One region of the Streptomyces sp. cg35 genome, then DNA from elsewhere that is predicted to be linked to it. Evidence: riboswitches for the same ligand, from Rfam matches in the RefSeq annotation. Region 1 holds a riboswitch; each other region holds the start of a gene.
The links. A riboswitch is a leader RNA that binds a small molecule or an ion and turns the genes downstream of it on or off. The one in region 1 is predicted to bind cobalamin.
Positions count from the first base shown of each region.

Region 2: linked by a shared signal. The riboswitch ahead of metE (5-methyltetrahydropteroyltriglutamate--homocysteine S-methyltransferase) and the one ahead of ACQUQD_RS14080 (ribonucleoside-diphosphate reductase subunit alpha) in region 1 are both predicted to bind cobalamin.
Region 3: linked by a shared signal. The riboswitch ahead of ACQUQD_RS03540 (ABC transporter substrate-binding protein) and the one ahead of ACQUQD_RS14080 (ribonucleoside-diphosphate reductase subunit alpha) in region 1 are both predicted to bind cobalamin.

Region 1 is NZ_CP191268.1:3,083,604-3,089,475, reverse strand. Features, by position in the region: gene ACQUQD_RS14080 (ribonucleoside-diphosphate reductase subunit alpha) at 1-2,156, opposite strand, end outside; cobalamin riboswitch at 2,278-2,408, opposite strand; gene ACQUQD_RS14075 (hypothetical protein) at 2,494-3,333, shown strand; gene ACQUQD_RS14070 (nucleoside hydrolase) at 3,355-4,335, opposite strand; gene mctP (monocarboxylate uptake permease MctP) at 4,432-5,872, opposite strand, start outside.
Region 2 is NZ_CP191268.1:1,938,913-1,944,784, forward strand. Features, by position in the region: gene ACQUQD_RS09055 (glycoside hydrolase family 36 protein) at 1-1,045, shown strand, start outside; gene ACQUQD_RS09060 (ROK family protein) at 1,161-2,318, shown strand; partial or broken gene ACQUQD_RS09065 (TerD family protein) at 2,391-2,528, shown strand; cobalamin riboswitch at 2,584-2,807, shown strand; gene metE (5-methyltetrahydropteroyltriglutamate--homocysteine S-methyltransferase) at 2,971-5,295, shown strand; gene ACQUQD_RS09075 (spore photoproduct lyase family protein) at 5,372-5,872, opposite strand, start outside.
Region 3 is NZ_CP191268.1:721,617-727,488, reverse strand. Features, by position in the region: gene ACQUQD_RS03555 (L-threonylcarbamoyladenylate synthase) at 143-763, shown strand; gene ACQUQD_RS03550 (ABC transporter ATP-binding protein) at 776-1,561, opposite strand; gene ACQUQD_RS03545 (FecCD family ABC transporter permease) at 1,558-2,574, opposite strand; gene ACQUQD_RS03540 (ABC transporter substrate-binding protein) at 2,571-3,626, opposite strand; cobalamin riboswitch at 3,665-3,865, opposite strand; gene ACQUQD_RS03535 (nucleotidyltransferase domain-containing protein) at 3,993-4,484, shown strand; gene ACQUQD_RS03530 (hypothetical protein) at 4,521-5,872, opposite strand, start outside.

The DNA.
Region 1 (5,872 bases):
GTCTCCATGAACAGGTTCAGGGACTGGGCCTGGTCGAGGTACGGGGTGCGCGCCGCCGCCATGTCGATGAGGCCGCGCTGCGGGATCTCCCACGCCGTGCGGTACAGCGCCCGCACCTCCTCGGGCACCCACGTGAAGCCCTGCACCGAGCCGTTGGACTCGCGCAGCGCCTCGCGGGTCTGCGCGTCCCACACGCCGAGCCGCTTCAGCTCGTCCACCAGGTACGAGTTGACCTGGAGGAACTCGCCGGACAGCGTCTCGCGCTTGAACAGGTTGGAGACCTGCGGCTCGATGCACTCGTAGACACCCGCGATGGACGCGATGGTGGCCGTCGGGGCGATCGCGAGCAGCAGCGAGTTGCGCATGCCGACCGCGGCGATACGTTCCCGCAGCGCGGCCCAGCGCTCCGGCCAGGTGAACTCGACGCCGTAGTGGTCGGGGTGCAGGACACCGCGCGCGGTCCGGGTCTTCTGCCAGGCGGGCAGCGGCCCGTTGCGCTCGGCGAGGTCGGCGGACGCCTCGTACGCGGCGAGCATGATGCGCTCGGCGATCCGCGTGGACAGCGCCCTGGCCTCGGGCGAGTCGAAGGGCAGCTTCAGCTTGAAGAAGACGTCCTGCAGGCCCATCGCGCCCAGACCCACCGGACGCCAGCGGGAGTTGGAGCGGCCCGCCTGCTCGGTCGGGTAGAAGTTGATGTCGACGACCCGGTCGAGGAACGTGACGGCCGTGCGGACGGTCTCGTCGAGCCGCTCCCAGTCGATGTCCCCGGTCGCCGTGTCCACGAAGGAACCCAGGTTCACGGAGCCGAGGTTGCAGACGGCCGTCTCCCCGTCGTCCGTCACCTCCAGGATCTCGGTGCACAGGTTCGAGGAGTGGACCGTGTGGCCGGGCTCCGCGGTCTGGTTGGCGGTCCGGTTGGCGGCGTCCTTGAAGGTCAGCCAGCCGTTGCCGGTCTGCGCGAGCGTGCGCATCATGCGGCCGTACAGGTCCCGTGCGGGGATGGTCTTCTGGGCCTTCCCCTCGGCCTCGGCCTTCCGGTACGCGGCGTCGAACTCCGCGCCCCACAGGTCGACCAGCTCGGGCACGTCGGCCGGCGAGAACAGCGACCAGGTGCCGCCCTCGTTGACCCGGCGCATGAACTCGTCGGGGATCCAGTGCGCGAGGTTCAGGTTGTGGGTGCGGCGCGCGTCCTCACCGGTGTTGTCGCGCAGCTCCAGGAACTCCTCGATGTCGGAGTGCCACGTCTCCAGGTAGACGGCGGCGGCGCCCTTGCGGCGCCCGCCCTGGTTCACGGCGGCGACCGACGCGTCCAGCGTCTTCAGGAACGGCACGATGCCGTTGGAGTGCCCGTTCGTGCCGCGGATCAGCGAACCCCGGCTGCGGATGCGGGAGTACGAGAGGCCGATGCCGCCCGCGTGCTTCGACAGCCGGGCCACCTGGTGGTAGCGGTCGTAGATCGAGTCCAGCTCGTCCAGCGGGGAGTCCAGCAGGTAACAGCTCGACATCTGCGGGTGCCGGGTGCCGGAGTTGAAGAGGGTGGGGGAGGAGGGCAGGTAGTCGAGGCGGCTCATCAGGCCGTACAGCGCGGCGACCTCGTCGACGGCGCGGGCGCTGTCGTCCTCGGCGAGACCGGCGGCGACGCGGAGCATGAAGTGCTGCGGGGTCTCGACGACCTGGCGGGTGATCGGGTGGCGCAGCAGGTAGCGGCTGTGCAGGGTGCGCAGGCCGAAGTAGCCGAAGCGGTCGTCCCCGGCCGGGTCGATCAGCGCGTTCAGCCGGGCGGCGTGGATCCGCACGAACTCGGCGGTGCGGTCGGCGACGAGCCCCTCGCGGTGGCCGACCGCGACCGACTCGGTGAACGAGGTCACGCCCTGCGAGGCGGCCTCGGCGGCGATGGAGAGCGTCAGGAGCCGGGCGGCCAGCCGGGAGTAGACGGGGTCCTCGGAGATGAGCCCCGCCGCTGCCTCGGTGGCGAGTCCGCGCAGCTCGGCCTCGTCGGCGCGGGCACTGCGGCCGCGCAGCGCGGCGGCTGCGACCCGGCCGGGGTCGGCGTCGGGGAGGTCGGCGGTCAGCTCGGTCAGGGTGCGCAGCAGCGCGGTCCCCGGAGCGTCGTCCGGTGCGGCTGAGACCGGTTCGGCGGGCGGCGCGATGGTCACGTGGAGGCTCTCCCTCGCTCGGCTCGGGGCCTGCGGGGAGGGAGTGGCTCGGGCGCACGGAGGCGCCGTCGTCACCGGCCCATTCCGCGAGGCCCGGACGTCGTCGACGCCCGGGCCGGACGGCTCGGGCGTGCTGTCGACAGGTCATCGGACTCACGCGGACGCTTATGTGCGCTTACGTTCACCGTTGCGGGACAGTTCCGGATTTGCACCGGATTCCCCTGCGGCGACAGCGAGAGTGAGCATACATCTTGTGTCAGGCTTTCGCGGCAGGCCCACATCTTGTGTCGGATAGGGTGACGGCGATCTACGGGCGGGCGATCTTGGGGAGGGCTCGATGCGCGCGTGGCAGGGGACGGCCGTGGTGCCGCTGGTGACGGTGCTTCTGGCGGGGTGCGGCGGGGGAGCGGCGGACCGGGCCGCGGCCGGGCCGTCGTCGTCCGCCTCTTCGAAGACGTCCGCGAGTCCGAAGACGTCCGCGAGCCCGACGGCGCCGAGCCCCGAGGTGGTCCGGCCCACCGGCCCCGCGACCGCCCCGGGCCGGGACGCCGTCGCCGCGCCCCGGCAGGTCTTCACCGCCGAGCAGTTGAAGAAGGCGCTGCTGCCCGACGCCGCGTTCGGTACGGGGCTGGAGCGCGGGGAGACCCAGGCGGGCCCGTACGAGAGCACCCACGACCAGCGCAGCGGCCGCTGGTCGTACTGCCTGGACGCGGCCGGGGAGAAGGACCCGGCCTGGCTGGGCCCGGCGGCGTACCGGGGCGCCATGGCGCTGGCCCGCACCCAGTGGGTGGACCGTGCGACCCGGCCGCCGGAGGGGCACCTCGTGGCGACGCAGATGATCGTGTCGCTGCCCGTCGCCGAGGCCCGCGACCATCAGCGCGTCGAGCAGGACATCCTGCGGCACTGCCGGGAGTTCGCCTCCGACATGGAGGCGGGCTCGGCGACCGAGCGGTACGGGACCGTGCCGCTCAAGGGCCTGGGCGACGAGGCGTTCCTGGAGGTCCAGGACGTGATGTACGAGGGCGGGACGACCACCCGGTACCGCGCCCATGTGCGGGTCGGCGGAGTGCTCGTGCTCCTCCTCGGCGAGGAGGGCGCGGGCCGCGACGAGACCGTCCGCTGGGCCGCCCACCTCGCGCGCGAGGTGGGCGGGACGCTGTACGGGGCCGGCGCGTGAGCACCGGCCCCGGCGCCGGTGCTACCCGGCCGCGGGCCGCTTCAGGAGCGTGTTCACGAAGTCCTCGGTGAAGTTGCGCGGGCCCGTGCCCAGGGCGACCCGGCCGCGGTGCTCGGTGCGGGCGGCCACCAGGGGCGACTCCGAGTAGTAAGCGCGCGGGTAGTCGGAGTCGTAGGGGACGAACACCGTCTTGCCGCGGGTGAGTTCGCTCGCGCACTCCACGACGACCGTGCCCTCGGCGGCGGTCACGAACGACTCGTCGGCGCACACCCCGACGGCCAGCGGGTCGTGCAGGGGGCTGCCCCCGGTCTCCTCGTACGCGCCGAGGTAGAAGCGCATCAGGCGCGCGGTCAGCTCCATGCCCTCGCCCGCCTCCTCCAGAGTCTTGAGCTCGTCGGGCCCGAACCGCCAGCCGTGCGTCGCGTCGAGCCCGACCATCGTGTACGGGATGCCCGACGACACGACCAGGTCCGCCGCGTCCGGGTCCGTCCACGCGTTGAACTCGGCGACCGGCGTGATGTTCCCGGGCACCTCGGCCGCCCCGCCCATGAAGACCAGCCGCTTCACGCGCCGGGCGAAGTCCGGGTCCTCGCTCAGGGCGAGCGCCACATTGGTGAGCGGGCCCGTCGCGCACACCGTCAGCTCCCCCTCGTACGCGCGCGAGAGCCTCAGCAGGGCCTGCGCGGAGGACTCGGGGTGCTCCGGCGCGGTCGAGTCCGGCAGCTGCTCCGTACCGAGTCCCGCGGAGCCGTGGAACTCGCCGGCGGCCGCGTACGGCAGGCGGGTCAGCGGGCGGCCGGCGCCCCGGTGCACCGTCACGTCGCCGTCGATGCCGAACACCCGGGCGAGGGCCCGGCCGTTGCGGAAGGTCTGCCCGGCGGGCACGTTGCCGCCGACGGTCGTGTAGGCCTTGAGGTCCCACAGCCCCGTGCCGAGCAGGTACTGCAGTGCGACGGCGTCGTCGATTCCGGGATCGCTGTCGAGCACGATGGGGGCGGCCATGGTTCCTCCGGGGCAGATGGTGCGTTGTATCGATCACCGTAATGCGACGGGCCCCTCCGTGAAGGAGGGGCCCGTCGTCGGCGGGGGAGGCGATTCCTAGTGGCCGGAGGCCCCGACGGTGGGCAGGTCGACCTGCACGCCCTTGTCGCCGGCGTCCGCGGTGTAGTCCTCGGGGGACGTCTCGTCGACGCCCTCCGGGGCCTTCACGGCCTTCAGGACGAAGGTGAGGACCACGGTCACGATCACGTTCAGCACGAACGCGGTCAGACCGATGTAGCCGATCTCCCCGATGCCCGGGATCTCCTTCGAGGAGCCGCCGAAGTGCTTCTGCGTCGGCGAGGCCACCCCGTACGCGGCGAGGGTGCCGTAGACCATGCCGACCGCCCAGCCGGCGAGCAGCGCCCACCGGTGGAACCAGCGGGTGAACAGGCCGCCCACCAGCGCGGGCATGGTCTGCAGGATCCAGATGCCGCCGAGGAGCTGGAAGTTGATGGCGACGGTCTTGTCCATGGTCAGGACGAAGGCCAGCGCGCCGACCTTCACCAGCAGCGACACCAGCTTGGAGACCTTGGTCTCCTGCTGGGGCGTCGCGTCCGGCTTGAGGAAGTCCTTGTAGATGTTGCGGGTGAAGAGGTTCGCGGCGGCGATGGACATGATGGCCGCCGGGACCAGCGCGCCGATGCCGATGGCGGCGAAGGCCACACCCGCGAACCAGTCCGGGAACATGTCCTCGAACAGCTGCGGAATCGCCAACTGCCCGTTCTGCACCTTGATCCCGGCCGCGATCGCCATGAACCCGAGCAACGCGAGCAGGCCCAGCATGAGCGAGTACAGCGGCAGGATCGTGGTGTTGCGCCGGATGACCTCGCGGCTCTTGGACGACAGGGTCGCCGTGATCGAGTGCGGGTACATGAACAGCGCGAGGGCCGAGCCGAGCGCGAGCGTCGCGTACGTCCAGGTGCCCTGCGAGCCGGGCGCGAGCGCCCCGACGGGCTTCTCGGTCGCGGGGTTGATCGCCTCGAACTTCTTGCCCGCGGCGGCGAAGATGTCGTCGAACCCGCCCAGCTTGATCGGGATGTAGATGATGGCGACCGCGATCACGATGTAGATCAGCGTGTCCTTGACGAACGCGATCAGCGCGGGGGCCCGCAGACCCGACGAGTACGTGTACGCGGCCAGCACGCCGAAGGCGATGAGCAGCGGCAGGTCCTTGATGAACCAGTTGGTGTTCTCGCCGCCGCCGACGCCCATCACGTCCAGGACGGCCTGGATGCCGACCAGTTGGAGCGCGATGTACGGCATGGTGGCGAGGATGCCGGTGATCGCGACGGCCAGCGAGAGGCCCTTGGAACCGAACCGGCCGCGCACGAAGTCCGACGTGGTCACGTACCCGTGCTTGTGCGAGACCGACCACAGGCGGGGCAGGAAAGTGAAGATCAGGGGGTAGACGAGGATCGTGTACGGCACCGCGAAGAAGCCGGACGCGCCCGCCGCGTAGATCGCCGCGGGGACGGCCACGAAGGTGTACGCCGTGTAG
Region 2 (5,872 bases), 1.1 Mb from region 1:
GCACCTCGCCGACCGACTCGGCCACAGCGACAAGCGCGCGGGCAACGTGTGGTGCAGCTGGTACGCCTACTACGAGAACATCACCGAGGAGCAGCTCACCAAGGACATCACCGCCCTGCGCGGCCTGCCCTTCGACGTCGTCCAGATCGACGACGGCTGGGAGCAGAGGGTGGGCGACTGGCACGCCAACGCCAAGTTCCCCTCCGGAATGCGTGCGTTGGCCGACCGCATCACGGAGGCCGGGCTGCGGCCCGGGCTGTGGATCGCGCCGTTCATCGTCCACCCCGACGCGCAGGTCGCCCACGAGCGGCCGGAGTTGCTGCTGCGGGACGGCGACGGCGCCCCGGTGACGGCCGGCCACAACTGGGGCACCGGCTACTGGGCGCTCGACCTCACACTGCCCGCCGCACAGGAGCATCTGCGCGAGATGATGCGCCGGGTCAGCCGGGACTGGGGATTCACGTACCTGAAGATCGACTTCATCGGTGCCGGCGCGGTGCCGGGGGCCCGGTTCGAGGACGTCGGCCGCGAGGAGGCGTACCGGATCGGCCTGCGCATCATCCGGGAGGAGGCCGGCCCGGACGCCTATCTCCTCGGCAGCGGCGCACCCCTGCTGCCCTCCCTCGGACTGCTCGACGGCATCCGCAGCGGCCCCGACGTCGCACCCCTGTGGGAGCACTACGCCACCCAGGACCCCTCCGACGCCCTGGCGCGCAACGCCGTCGTCAACACCGTGCACCGGCTGTGGCAGGCGCCCCTGCTGGAGGTCGACCCGGACGTCGTGTACTTCCGCAGCCGCCTCAATCTGCTGACCGAGCAGCAGCAGAGCTGGCTGCGCGACCTCGCCGACGTCTGCGGTTTCCGTGCGGTGTCCGATCCGCCGGGCTGGCTGCACCCGGACGAACTGGAGGCGATGACGGCGTACTTGGCGCACCGCCCCGAGGTGCGCAGGCTCGGCCGGTACCGCTTCGCGATCGACGGGCGCGAGATCGACTTCGGCCCGGCCGTCGCTCCGGACACGGAACAGCGCTATCCGATCGCCTGATCCGTGACCGTCGCGAGGGAGCGATCCACGATCCTCGTACGGCGGCCGCCCTGAATTAGTAAACTGCTCAGCATTATTCAGCAGCGGCCCGCAGACCCCACCAGGGAGCACCAGCATGGCGACGACCGGAACAGACCTGTCCCGGATGCGCGAGATGAACCAACTGTCGATCGTGTGGGCGCTGCGCGGCAACCCACCCGCCACCGTCACTGAACTCGCGGGCCGGGCCGGGCTGTCCCGGCCCGCCGTCGACGTGCTGGTGCAGTCCCTGGTGACCGACGGGTGGGCCGAGGTCGAGCAGCCGAAAGCCAGCAGCGTCGTCGGCCGGCCCGCCCGGCGCTTCCGGTTCCGGGCCACCGCCGGTCACGCACTCGGCATCGACATAGGCGTCCACAAGATCCTCGTCATGCTGAGCGACCTGGAGGGGAACATCGTCCGCAGCACGCGCCGACCGGTCGACCCTGAGGCCGCGCCCGAAGCTCGGCTGGCGTCGGTCGACGAGGTCATCGACGAGGTGCTGCGCGGCGTCGCCATGACGCCGGCCGACATCTGGGCCGTGACGATCGGTGTGACCGGCCCCGTCGACTCCAGCGGCCGCACCACCCTGTTCACTCCTCTCCCCGGCTGGAGCACCGCCGACCCGGCCGCTCATCTGGCAACCCGCTTCACCTGCCCCATTCAGGTCGAGAACGACTGCAAGCTCGCCGCCGTCGCCGAGCGTTGGAAGGGCGTCGCCCAGGACGCCGACGACATCGTCTTCCTTCTCGCGGGGCTGCGTACCGGCGCCGGCCTCATCCTCGACGGCACCCTGCGCCGCGGACACGGCGGCGCCGCGGGCGAGATCGGCGCGCTCAAGGCCGTGCGCTGGCTCGCCGCTCCGGACCACCTCGCCTCCTGCCCCGGGGTACCGGAGACGGCGGCGGCCGGCGACATCGCGGCCTGGGTGTTCCAGGCGGCCCGGGACGGTGACCGGGACGCGAGGGCCGCCGTACGCCGCTACACCCGGGACCTCGCGGTCGGGGTCGCCGCCCTCGTTCTCGCCCTGGACCCCGAGGTCGTCGTCTACGGCGGAGGGTTCTCCCGCTCCGCCGACGTCATCCTGGAGCCGCTGCGCCGAGAACTGACCAAGCACTGCCTGCGCCTGCCGGAGCTGCGCACCTCGACGCTCGGCGACGAGAGCGTGGCCCTGGGCGCGCTGCGTCTGGCCCTCGACGAGATCGACAGCCGCCTGCTGAGCGACGGGCTTGCGGCACCGACGGCTCCACGGGGCTAGGGCCGGTCCGGCGGATCAGGTCGCGCTCGGGGGCCCGTGCCGTTCTGTGCCGGTGAGCGGGGTCGGGTGTGCGCCACCACCGAACGCGGCCTGCTGCTCGCCGAGTTCCACCGCCGCGGCCCCGTGTGGCGCTTCCGTGCCGTCGGGCAGGGCTACGGCCACGGTCTCGACGCGCTCGCCCTCGGGTACGGCGTCGACATCGCCGGCTGAGGCGGCGCCGCGGTCGTGGCCCCGGCCGCTTGGCGCCGAGCGGCCCCCGCCCCGTAGGCTGGCCCGTGCAGCTGGTTCGCCCCGTCCGCCAGGCGGGAGCGTCGCAAGAGGGAACCCGGTGGGAATCCGGGACTGCCCCGCAGCGGTGAGTGGGAACGACCGCCGTCATACGCACTGGGTCCCGACGAACGGGACCTGGGAAGCGACGGCCAGTAGGTGTCCTCCGGATCGGAGGACGTGCCCGCGAGTCCGAAGACCTGCCATCTGCCCGTGCGCGTACGACGCGTGCGCGGACATCTCGGTGACCTCGAGGGCGGGTCGGCGTACACACCGGACGGACGACCGCGCCCCGGCGCGCGGGACCGTGCCGCCGGTCTGTCACTCCTTTCCGGCCGCGTCGGTCTCCGGGATCCCAGGGATACGTCTCTCGAAGGAGATCTCCGTGACCACCAGGACCGCGGCCGCGGCAGCACGGGCCACCGTGTACGGCTACCCCCGCCAGGGACAGAATCGCGAGCTGAAGAAGGCGATCGAGGGCTACTGGAAGGGCCGCGTCACCGCCGACGCCCTCCGTGCCACCGCCGCCGGACTGCGCCGCACGAACTGGCGGGAGCTGGCCGGCGCGGGCATCGGCGAAGTGCCGACCGGCGACTTCTCGTACTACGACCACGTCCTCGACACCAGCGTCATGGTCGGCGCGATCCCCGAGCGCCACCGCGCCGCTTTCGACGCCGATGCCCTGGACGGGTTCTTCGCCATGGCCCGTGGCACGCAGGACGTCGCGCCGCTGGAGATGACGAAGTGGTTCGACACCAACTACCACTACCTGGTGCCCGAGTTGGGGCCGGACACGGTGTTCACCGCTGACTCCACGAAGCAGGTCACGGAGTTCGAGGAAGCGCTCGCCCTGGGGCTGGCCGCCCGGCCGGTCCTCGTCGGTCCGGTCACGTATCTGCTGCTGGCCAAGCCCGCGCCCGGTGTCGCCGCCGACTTCGACCCGCTGACCCTCCTCGACCGGCTGCTGCCCGTGTACGCGCAGGTGCTCACCGAGCTGCGTGCGGCCGGGGCCCCGTGGGTGCAGCTCGACGAGCCCGCCCTCGTCCAGGACCGCACCCCGGCCGAGCTGAACGCGGCGGCCCGCGCCTACCGCGACCTCGGTGCTCTCGCCGACCGGCCCAAGCTGCTCGTGGCCTCGTACTTCGACCGGCTGGGCGACGCCCTGCCGGTCCTGGCCAAGGCCCCGGTCGACGGTCTGGCGCTCGACTTCACCGGCTCGGCGGCCGCCAACCTCGACGCCCTCGCGGCCGTCGGCGGGCTGCCCGGCAAGCGGCTGGTCGCCGGTGTCGTCGACGGCCGCAACGTCTGGATCAACGATCTGGCGAGGTCCCTCACCACGCTCGGCACCCTGCTCGGCCTCGCCGACCGGGTCGACGTCGCCCCGTCCTGCTCGCTGCTGCACGTCCCGCTGGACGCGTCGCTGGAGCGGGACATCGAGCCGCAGATCCTGCGCTGGCTGGCCTTCGCGCGGCAGAAGACCGCCGAGGTGGCGACCCTCGCCGCGGGTCTGGCCCAGGGCACCGGCAGCGTCACGGCGGAGCTCGCCGCGAACCGGGCGGACCTGGCGTCGCGGGCCGGATCCCCGATCACGCACGACCCGGACGTGCGGGCCCGCGCCGCCGCCGTCACGGACGCGGACGGGCGCCGCTCTCCGTCGTACGCCGAGCGGTCCGCCGCGCAGCGCGCCCACCTCGGCCTGCCGCTGCTGCCGACCACGACGATCGGCTCGTTCCCGCAGACCGGTGAACTGCGCGCGGCGCGGGCCGACTTGAGGGCGGGCCGTATCGACACGGTCGCGTACGAGGAGCGCATCAGGAACGAGATCCGCGACGTCGTCTCCTTCCAGGAGAAGACCGGCCTGGACGTCCTCGTGCACGGCGAGCCCGAGCGCAACGACATGGTCCAGTACTTCGCCGAGCGGCTCACCGGCTACCTCGCCCTGCAGGCCGGCTGGGTGCAGTCGTACGGCACCCGTTACGTGCGCCCGCCGGTCCTGGCCGGCGACATCTCGCGTCCCGGGCCGATGACGGTGCGCTGGACCGCGTACGCCCAGTCCCTCTCGGACCGCCCCGTCAAGGGCATGCTCACCGGGCCGGTCACCATGCTCGCCTGGTCCTTCGTCCGCGACGACCAGCCGCTCGGGGACACCGCTCGGCAGGTCGCTCTCGCGCTGCGGGACGAGGTGAACGACCTGGAGGCGTCCGGGACTTCGGTGATCCAGGTCGACGAGCCCGCGCTGCGCGAGACGCTGCCGCTGCGCGCCGCCGACCGTGCCGGCTACCTGGCCTGGGCCACCGAGGCGTTCCGCCTCACCACCAGCGGTGTGCGTCCGGACACCCAGATCCACACGCACATGTGCTACGCCGAGTTCGGTGACATCGTCCAGGCCATCGACGACCTCGACGCCGACGTCATCAGCCTGGAAGCGGCCCGCTCCCACATGCAGGTCGCCCACGAGCTGGCGGGGCACGGTTACCCGCGGGAGGCGGGACCCGGCGTGTACGACATCCACTCGCCCCGCGTACCGGGCGTGGCGGAGGCGGCGGCCCTGCTGCGTGCGGGACTCGAGGCCATCCCGGCCGAACGGCTGTGGGTCAATCCGGACTGTGGCCTGAAGACCCGCGGCTGGCCCGAGACCCGGGCCTCCCTGGAGAACCTCGTCGCCGCGGCGCGCACCGTCCGCGCGGAGCTGGGGTCGACCACGTCCTGACGCCGGCACGCCCGTGCCGGGCCGTGGGCATCCCTGCGCCCCGGCCCGGCACGGGTCCGCGTCCCCAGGGGGAGGGTCAGAACGCGTATCTGACGCGCAGCCAGGGCGCGTGCGCCGCCAGCAGTTCACCGAGCCGCGCGAGCGAGCGCTGCTTGATCTCGTGGGCGTAGCGGACGTTGAGGGCGCCGTTCTGGGAACGCTTCGTCTCCTGGGCGGCGGGCTGCCACAGCACGTCCTCGGCGCGGGGATGCCAGCCCAGGTTGACCTCGTGCAGCGCCTGGTTGTGCGTCAGCATGATGACCTCGGCCGCCGCCTGTTCCTTCACCCGGGCGGGCAGGACGTCGTCGAGGTGGGTGAGCAGTTCGGCCCAGTCGCGCTGCCATCCCTGGCGCAGGACGACCGGCGAGAGGTTGAAGTGGATCTCGTATCCGGCGTCGAGGAAGTCCGCGGCCGCGGCGATCCGGTCGGCGATCGGGCTGGTGCGGATGTCCAGCAGCCGGGAGTCGTCGGCGGGCATGAGGGAGAACCGCACCCGGGTCCGTCCCTGGGGGTCGAGGGCGAGCAGGTCGGGGTTGAC
Region 3 (5,872 bases), 2.4 Mb from region 1:
TCGGGGCCCGATCAGTATGGGCCGTGGACGGGTCGGCGGGAGCGGGCAGGGTGGGCGGGTGTCGGGATTGTCGCGCGTGTACACGGCTCTCCGCGGTGCGCAACGCCGTCGTACCGCGGCCTTGATCCCGTACGCTCGACGGATGGCCCGGTACTTCGACGTGCACCCCGCGAACCCGCAGACGCGCATCATCGGCGCTGTCGCCGATGGCATCCGCGACAGCGCGCTGATCGCCTACCCCACCGACTCCTGTTATGCACTCGGCTGCCGACTCGGCAACCGCGAGGGCGTCGAGCGGATCCGCGCGATCCGGCACCTCGACGACAAACACCACTTCACGCTCGTCTGCCAGGACTTCGCACAGCTGGGCAAGTTCGTGCAGATCGACAACGACGTGTTCCGCGCGATCAAGGCGGCCACGCCCGGCAGCTACACCTTCATCCTGCCCGCCACGCGTGAGGTGCCGCGCCAGCTGCAGCACCCGAAGAAGAAGACGGTCGGCGTCCGCATCCCCGACCATGTCGTCACCCAGGCGCTCCTCGCCGAGCTGGGCGAGCCGCTGCTGTCCAGCACCCTGCTGCTGCCCGGCGAGGACGAGCCGCTCACCCAGGGCTGGGAGATCAAGGAGCGGCTCGACCACGCGGTCGACGCGGTGCTCGACTCCGGCGACTGCGGCACCGAGCCGACCACCGTCATCGACTTCTCCGGCGGCGAGGCCGAGATCGTCCGCTACGGCGCGGGGGATGCCGACCGGTTCGAGTGACCCCCGCGCGCCTCAGCCGTCGTGGGCGAGCGTGCCCAGGAACCGGATGTGGGGGCGCTCGCCGGGACCGGGCCGGGTGATGTGCGCGCGGACGCCGTAGACGTCGGCGATGAGGTCCTCGGTGAGGACGGTCCCCGGCTCGCCCGCCGCCACGACCCTTCCCTGCCGCAGCACCACGACCTGGTCGCAGTACGTGGCGGCCAGGTTCAGGTCGTGCAGGGCGACGACGCTGGTCAGCTCCAGGCCCGTGATCAGGTCCATCAGCTCCAGCTGGTGCTGGATGTCGAGATGGTTCGTCGGCTCGTCGAGCAGCAGCTCACGCGGTTCCTGCGCGAGAGCGCGGGCGATCTGCACCCGCTGGCGCTCACCGCCCGACAGCGTGTGCCACAGGCGGTGCGCCTGCTCGGCGAGGCCGCTGCGGTCGAGGGCCGCACGGACCGCCGCCTCGTCCGCGGCCGAGACGGGCGCCCAGGCCCTGCGATGCGGGACCCGGCCCAGCCGGACGACATCGCCGACCGTCAACTCGACCTGGGTGTCAGCCTGTTGATGGACCAGGGCGATCCGCCGGGCCGCCTCCTTGCGGGGCAGCGCGGAGAGCGGGGCGCCGTCGAGGGTGACGACTCCGGCCGCCGGAGCGAGGACCCCGGCGAGCAGCCGCAGCAGCGTCGACTTGCCCGAGCCGTTCGGGCCGAGCACCCCGGTGACGGAGCCCGTCCGGGGCGTCAGGCTGACCCCGTCCAGGATCAGGGCGCCGCCGGGCGACCAGGACACGCGGTCCGCGCGCAGGCCCGCGCTCACCGGGTGCTCCGGCCGCGGTACAGCACGGCCACGAACGCGGGCACGCCGATCAGCGACGTCACCACGCCCACCGGAACCTCCTGCGGTTCGAGGACCGTACGGGCCAGCGTGTCGACCCACACCAGGAACACGGCACCGGCCACCGCCGTGACCGGCAGCAGCCGGGTGTGCCCCGGCCCCACCAGGGCGCGCGCCGCGTGCGGCAGGACGAGCCCGACGAAGCCGATCGCCCCCGCCGCGCTGACCAGGGCCGCCGTCAGCAGGGCCGTCACGCACAGCAGGACGAGCCGGGTGCGGGCCACGTGCACGCCGAGCGCGGCCGCCGCCTCCGGGCCGAAGGCGAACGCGTCCAGGGTCCGGCCGTACCCGAGGCACACCGCCAGCGTCACCACGAGCACCGCCAGACACAGCCACACCTCCGTCCAGCCGACCCCGCCGAGCGAGCCGAGCAGCCAGAACAGGACGCCGCGCGTCGTCTCCGCGTCGGCCGCCGTGAGCACCACGAACGAGGTCAGCGCCGAGAACAGCTGCATCGCGGCGACCCCGCACAGCACCACCCGGTCCGTCGTCCCGCCCAGGGTGTGACTGAGCAGCAGCACCAGCGCGAACGAGCACAGCGCCCCGAGGAACGCGCCGCCGGACACCGAGAGCGCGCCGCCGCCGAGGCCCAGCACCACGACGAGGACCGCCCCGGTCGACGCGCCCGACGAGACACCGAGCACGAACGGGTCGGCGAGCGGATTGCGCAGCAGCGCCTGGAGCGTGGTGCCGCACACCGCGAGCCCGGCCCCGCACACCGCGGCGAGCAGCGTGCGCGGCAGCCGCAGGTTCCACACGATGCCGTCCCGGATCGGGGACAGCTCGGAGGTGCCCCAGCCGATCCGGGCGCCGACCGCCGACCACACGTCGCCGACGCCGATGTGCGCGGGTCCGATGGTGATGGCCACGGCGACGGACGCGCACAGCACGGCGAGTGCCGCGGCCCCGTACAGGGCGGGCCGGACCGTGCTCACTTGCCGAGGCCGAAGCCGCGCAGCGCGGCGGCCACCTTCTCCACACCGTCGACGGTACGGATCGTCGGATTCAGGTCCTGCCCCTTCAGCAGCACGTACCGCTTCTCGCGGACGGCGGTCATCTCCTTGGTCACCGGGTCGGACTCCAGGAACCGGATCTTCTGCGCGGCGGACTCCGCGGACTGCGAACGGCGGGTCAGATCGCCGATGACGAGGACGTCGGGGTCGCGGTCCGCGACGGTCTCCCAGTTGATCTGCGGCCACTCCTCGTGCGTGTCGTCGAAGACGTTGCGCACACCGAGCTCCTCGGTGACGATGCCGGGCGCGCCGCAACAGCCGGCCATGTAGGGCGAGTCGGAGTTCGCGAACCAGTACAGGACGCTCACACCCTTGGCGTCCACGCCCGAAGCCGCCTTCTTCACACGGGACTTGAGCTGCGCGACGAGCTTGTCGCCGCGCTCCTCCACGTCGAAGATCCGGGCCAGGTCGCGTATCTCGCCGTAGACGGTGTCCATGGTCAGGGCACGGGTGCGTACGCCGTCGCCGTCACCGCTGTTGTCCTTGCCGGCGCAGTCCGTGGGTGACAGGTAGGTGGGCACGCCGAGCTTCTCGAACTGCTCGCGGGGCGCCACGCCGCCCTTGCCGAGGGTGTACGTGAACGAGGCTGCGGCGAAGTCCGGTTCGGTGTCCAGGACCTTCTCGAAGGACGGGTAGCGGTCGGCGAGCCGCGGGACCTTCGCGTTCGCCTTCTCCAGGCCCTTCAGGACGGGATCGGTCCACGTCGCGGTCCCCACCATCCGGTCGGCGAGACCGAGCGAGAGCATGATCTCCGCCGAACCCTGGTCCAGGGCGACGGCGCGGCGCGGGGCGTGCGCGACCCGGACCTTCGTACCGCAGTTGTCGAGGGTGACGCCCCCGCCGGCCCGGTCCGCGGTGTCGGCGGAGCCTGCCCCGCCGCAGGCCGTGAGCAACAAGGCGCCCGCCAACAGCGGTGCGAGACGGCGGACTTGACGTGCGAACGGCACGGAACTTCCTCTGCGTCCAGGGCCCATACGCGGAGCCGGTCTGTGGTCCACCCCCGGCCGGTCCTCGACCCCGGGGGCCGCCAGCAGGTCTTCGGACTCGGGATCGTCCGGCCGGAGCGCCTTCCCGGACCGGTGGACCGGCCCAGTGGCAGTGGCTCCGCCCGTCACCCTCACCGCTGCGCGTCAGTTCCGGACTTCCACCGGATTCCCTGACCCGTGCACGTACGAGAACGCACAAAGGTACGACTGGCCATCGGAAGGTATCACGGGCCTGACCAGGCACTCCCGGGCGGGCCGGGCCTCCCGGTACGTCCCGGAGGCCATGGCATGGTGCTGCTCCGGGAACATCTGGGTCGCCGCCCACGCCGTCCGGCCCCTACCCTGCGTCGGATGATGACAGCTGACGACGTGCGGGCCGTGCTCGCCCTGCTGCGCCGGGCCGGGGCGGACGTGTGGGTCGGGGGCGGCTGGGGCATCGACGCCCTGGTCGGCGAGCAGACCCGGGAGCACCGTGATCTGGACCTGATGCACCGGCAGGAACAGGAGCCGGTCGTGCTCGCCGCCCTGGCCGACGCGGCATTCACCGAGTCCCTGGACCAGCGCCCCGTCCGGTTCGTCGTCACGGATCCGGACGGACGCGTACTCGATCTGCATCCCCTGGTCTTCGCCGACGACGGTTCCGCCCGGCAGGCCTCCTTCGCCGCGGAGCGGCCGTTCGTCTATCCGGCGGAGTGCTTCGTCACCGGCACGGTCGCGGGGGAGCGGGTGCCGTGCCTCTCCGCCGCCCAGCAGGTGTCCTTCCACCAGGGCTACGAGCCCACGGACCGCGACCGGCACGACATGGCCCTGCTCCGCACGGTCTTCGGGATCGCCACGCACTTCTGACCGTCAGTCACGGCGTGAGCATCGAGCGACTGCTCCTCAGCGCTCGGCGTTCAACGCGGCGACCGCGCCCGCCGGGTCGCCGATCGTGGCGTAGTCCACGGCGACGAACGTGACCGGTCTGCCGCGCTCCCGCTCGCACCGGTGGACCCGGTCCAGGACGAAGCGGCGGGTGTTCACCGTGCCCGCGTCGAGCCGGCTGCCGCCGTCGATGGTGATGAAGTGGTTCAGCAGGAACAGCCGCTTGTCGTCGCCGCCGCGGTGCGGCGCGCAGCTCATCTCGTCCGGCGCGCGGAACGCGAACGGGGTCTCCATGCCGTACCGGTAGAAATTGCGGTACCAGGGCGCCGGGCCGTCCGCCCGCTCGGCGAAGACGACCAGGCGGCGACCGCTGTCGATCATGTCGCCGAGCGTCGGCCAGGGCTTCGCCGGGTCGGGGTCGGGCGTGTGCACGAGAGTGTCCAACCCGGCCTCGTGCACGGCCTGTCGGGTGTCCCGGCCGGTGATCGCGTCCTGCACGATGAGGGTGATCACCTCGGTCGGGTGCGCGCGCATCCAGTCACCGATCTCGCGCAGCGTCGGCACCAGGGCGAGCGCCCCCGCCCGGCACACGGAATGGCACAGCCACAGCCCCTCGCGCGGAGGGTTGAACGTGTTGATCGCCTGGGTGATGAGCGCCTGCTGCGCGGCCGTGAAGTCGGAGTCGCGCAGGCGCCCGGCGATCTCGTCGGGCTGCTCCCACCGGTAGGTGTCGATCTGCAGGGCGCGGACGCCGTCGTTCAACTGGGCGGTGATCCCCGGGTCCTGGAGAGGGCCGATGAAGCGGTCGACGGTCGTCGACATGGCGTTGTGCGAGGTGAGGTGTGCGACCTCGTCGTAGCGGCGGTCGCACAGCGCGGAGCTGCCCTGGCACGGACGCGGTGCGGCCGGCCGGGCGACGAGCGGCACCACGGTCATCCCGGCCAGCGCCACAGCGGCGCCGCCGAGCCCGAGCGTGACGAGGCGCCGGGAGTCCAGGGCCCGCACCCGCCGTACCCGGTCCACCAGGACCAGCAGCGCTCCGGCGGCCACGGGGACGAGCGCGGCCCACAGGGCGGTGCGGGCGATGTGGTCGAGGGCGCCGTGCTGCACGTCGTCGACGAGCCGGATCAGACTCGGCGGCCACGACGCGGGCGGGTCGACGACGCGGCCGTCGGTGACCAGCCGGGTCACACCGACGGCGGCCGCCGTCAGCAGCCCGCCGGCGAGGAGCGACCACCCGAAGGGCCGCAGCCGGGAGCCCGGCCGGGGAGGGCCGATGAACCAGAGCGCGGCCAGGGAGAGCACGAGCAGCACCGCGGCGACGATCTCCACGAGCCCGAGTCCCGCGGCGGTGTAGGGGCGGATGTCGT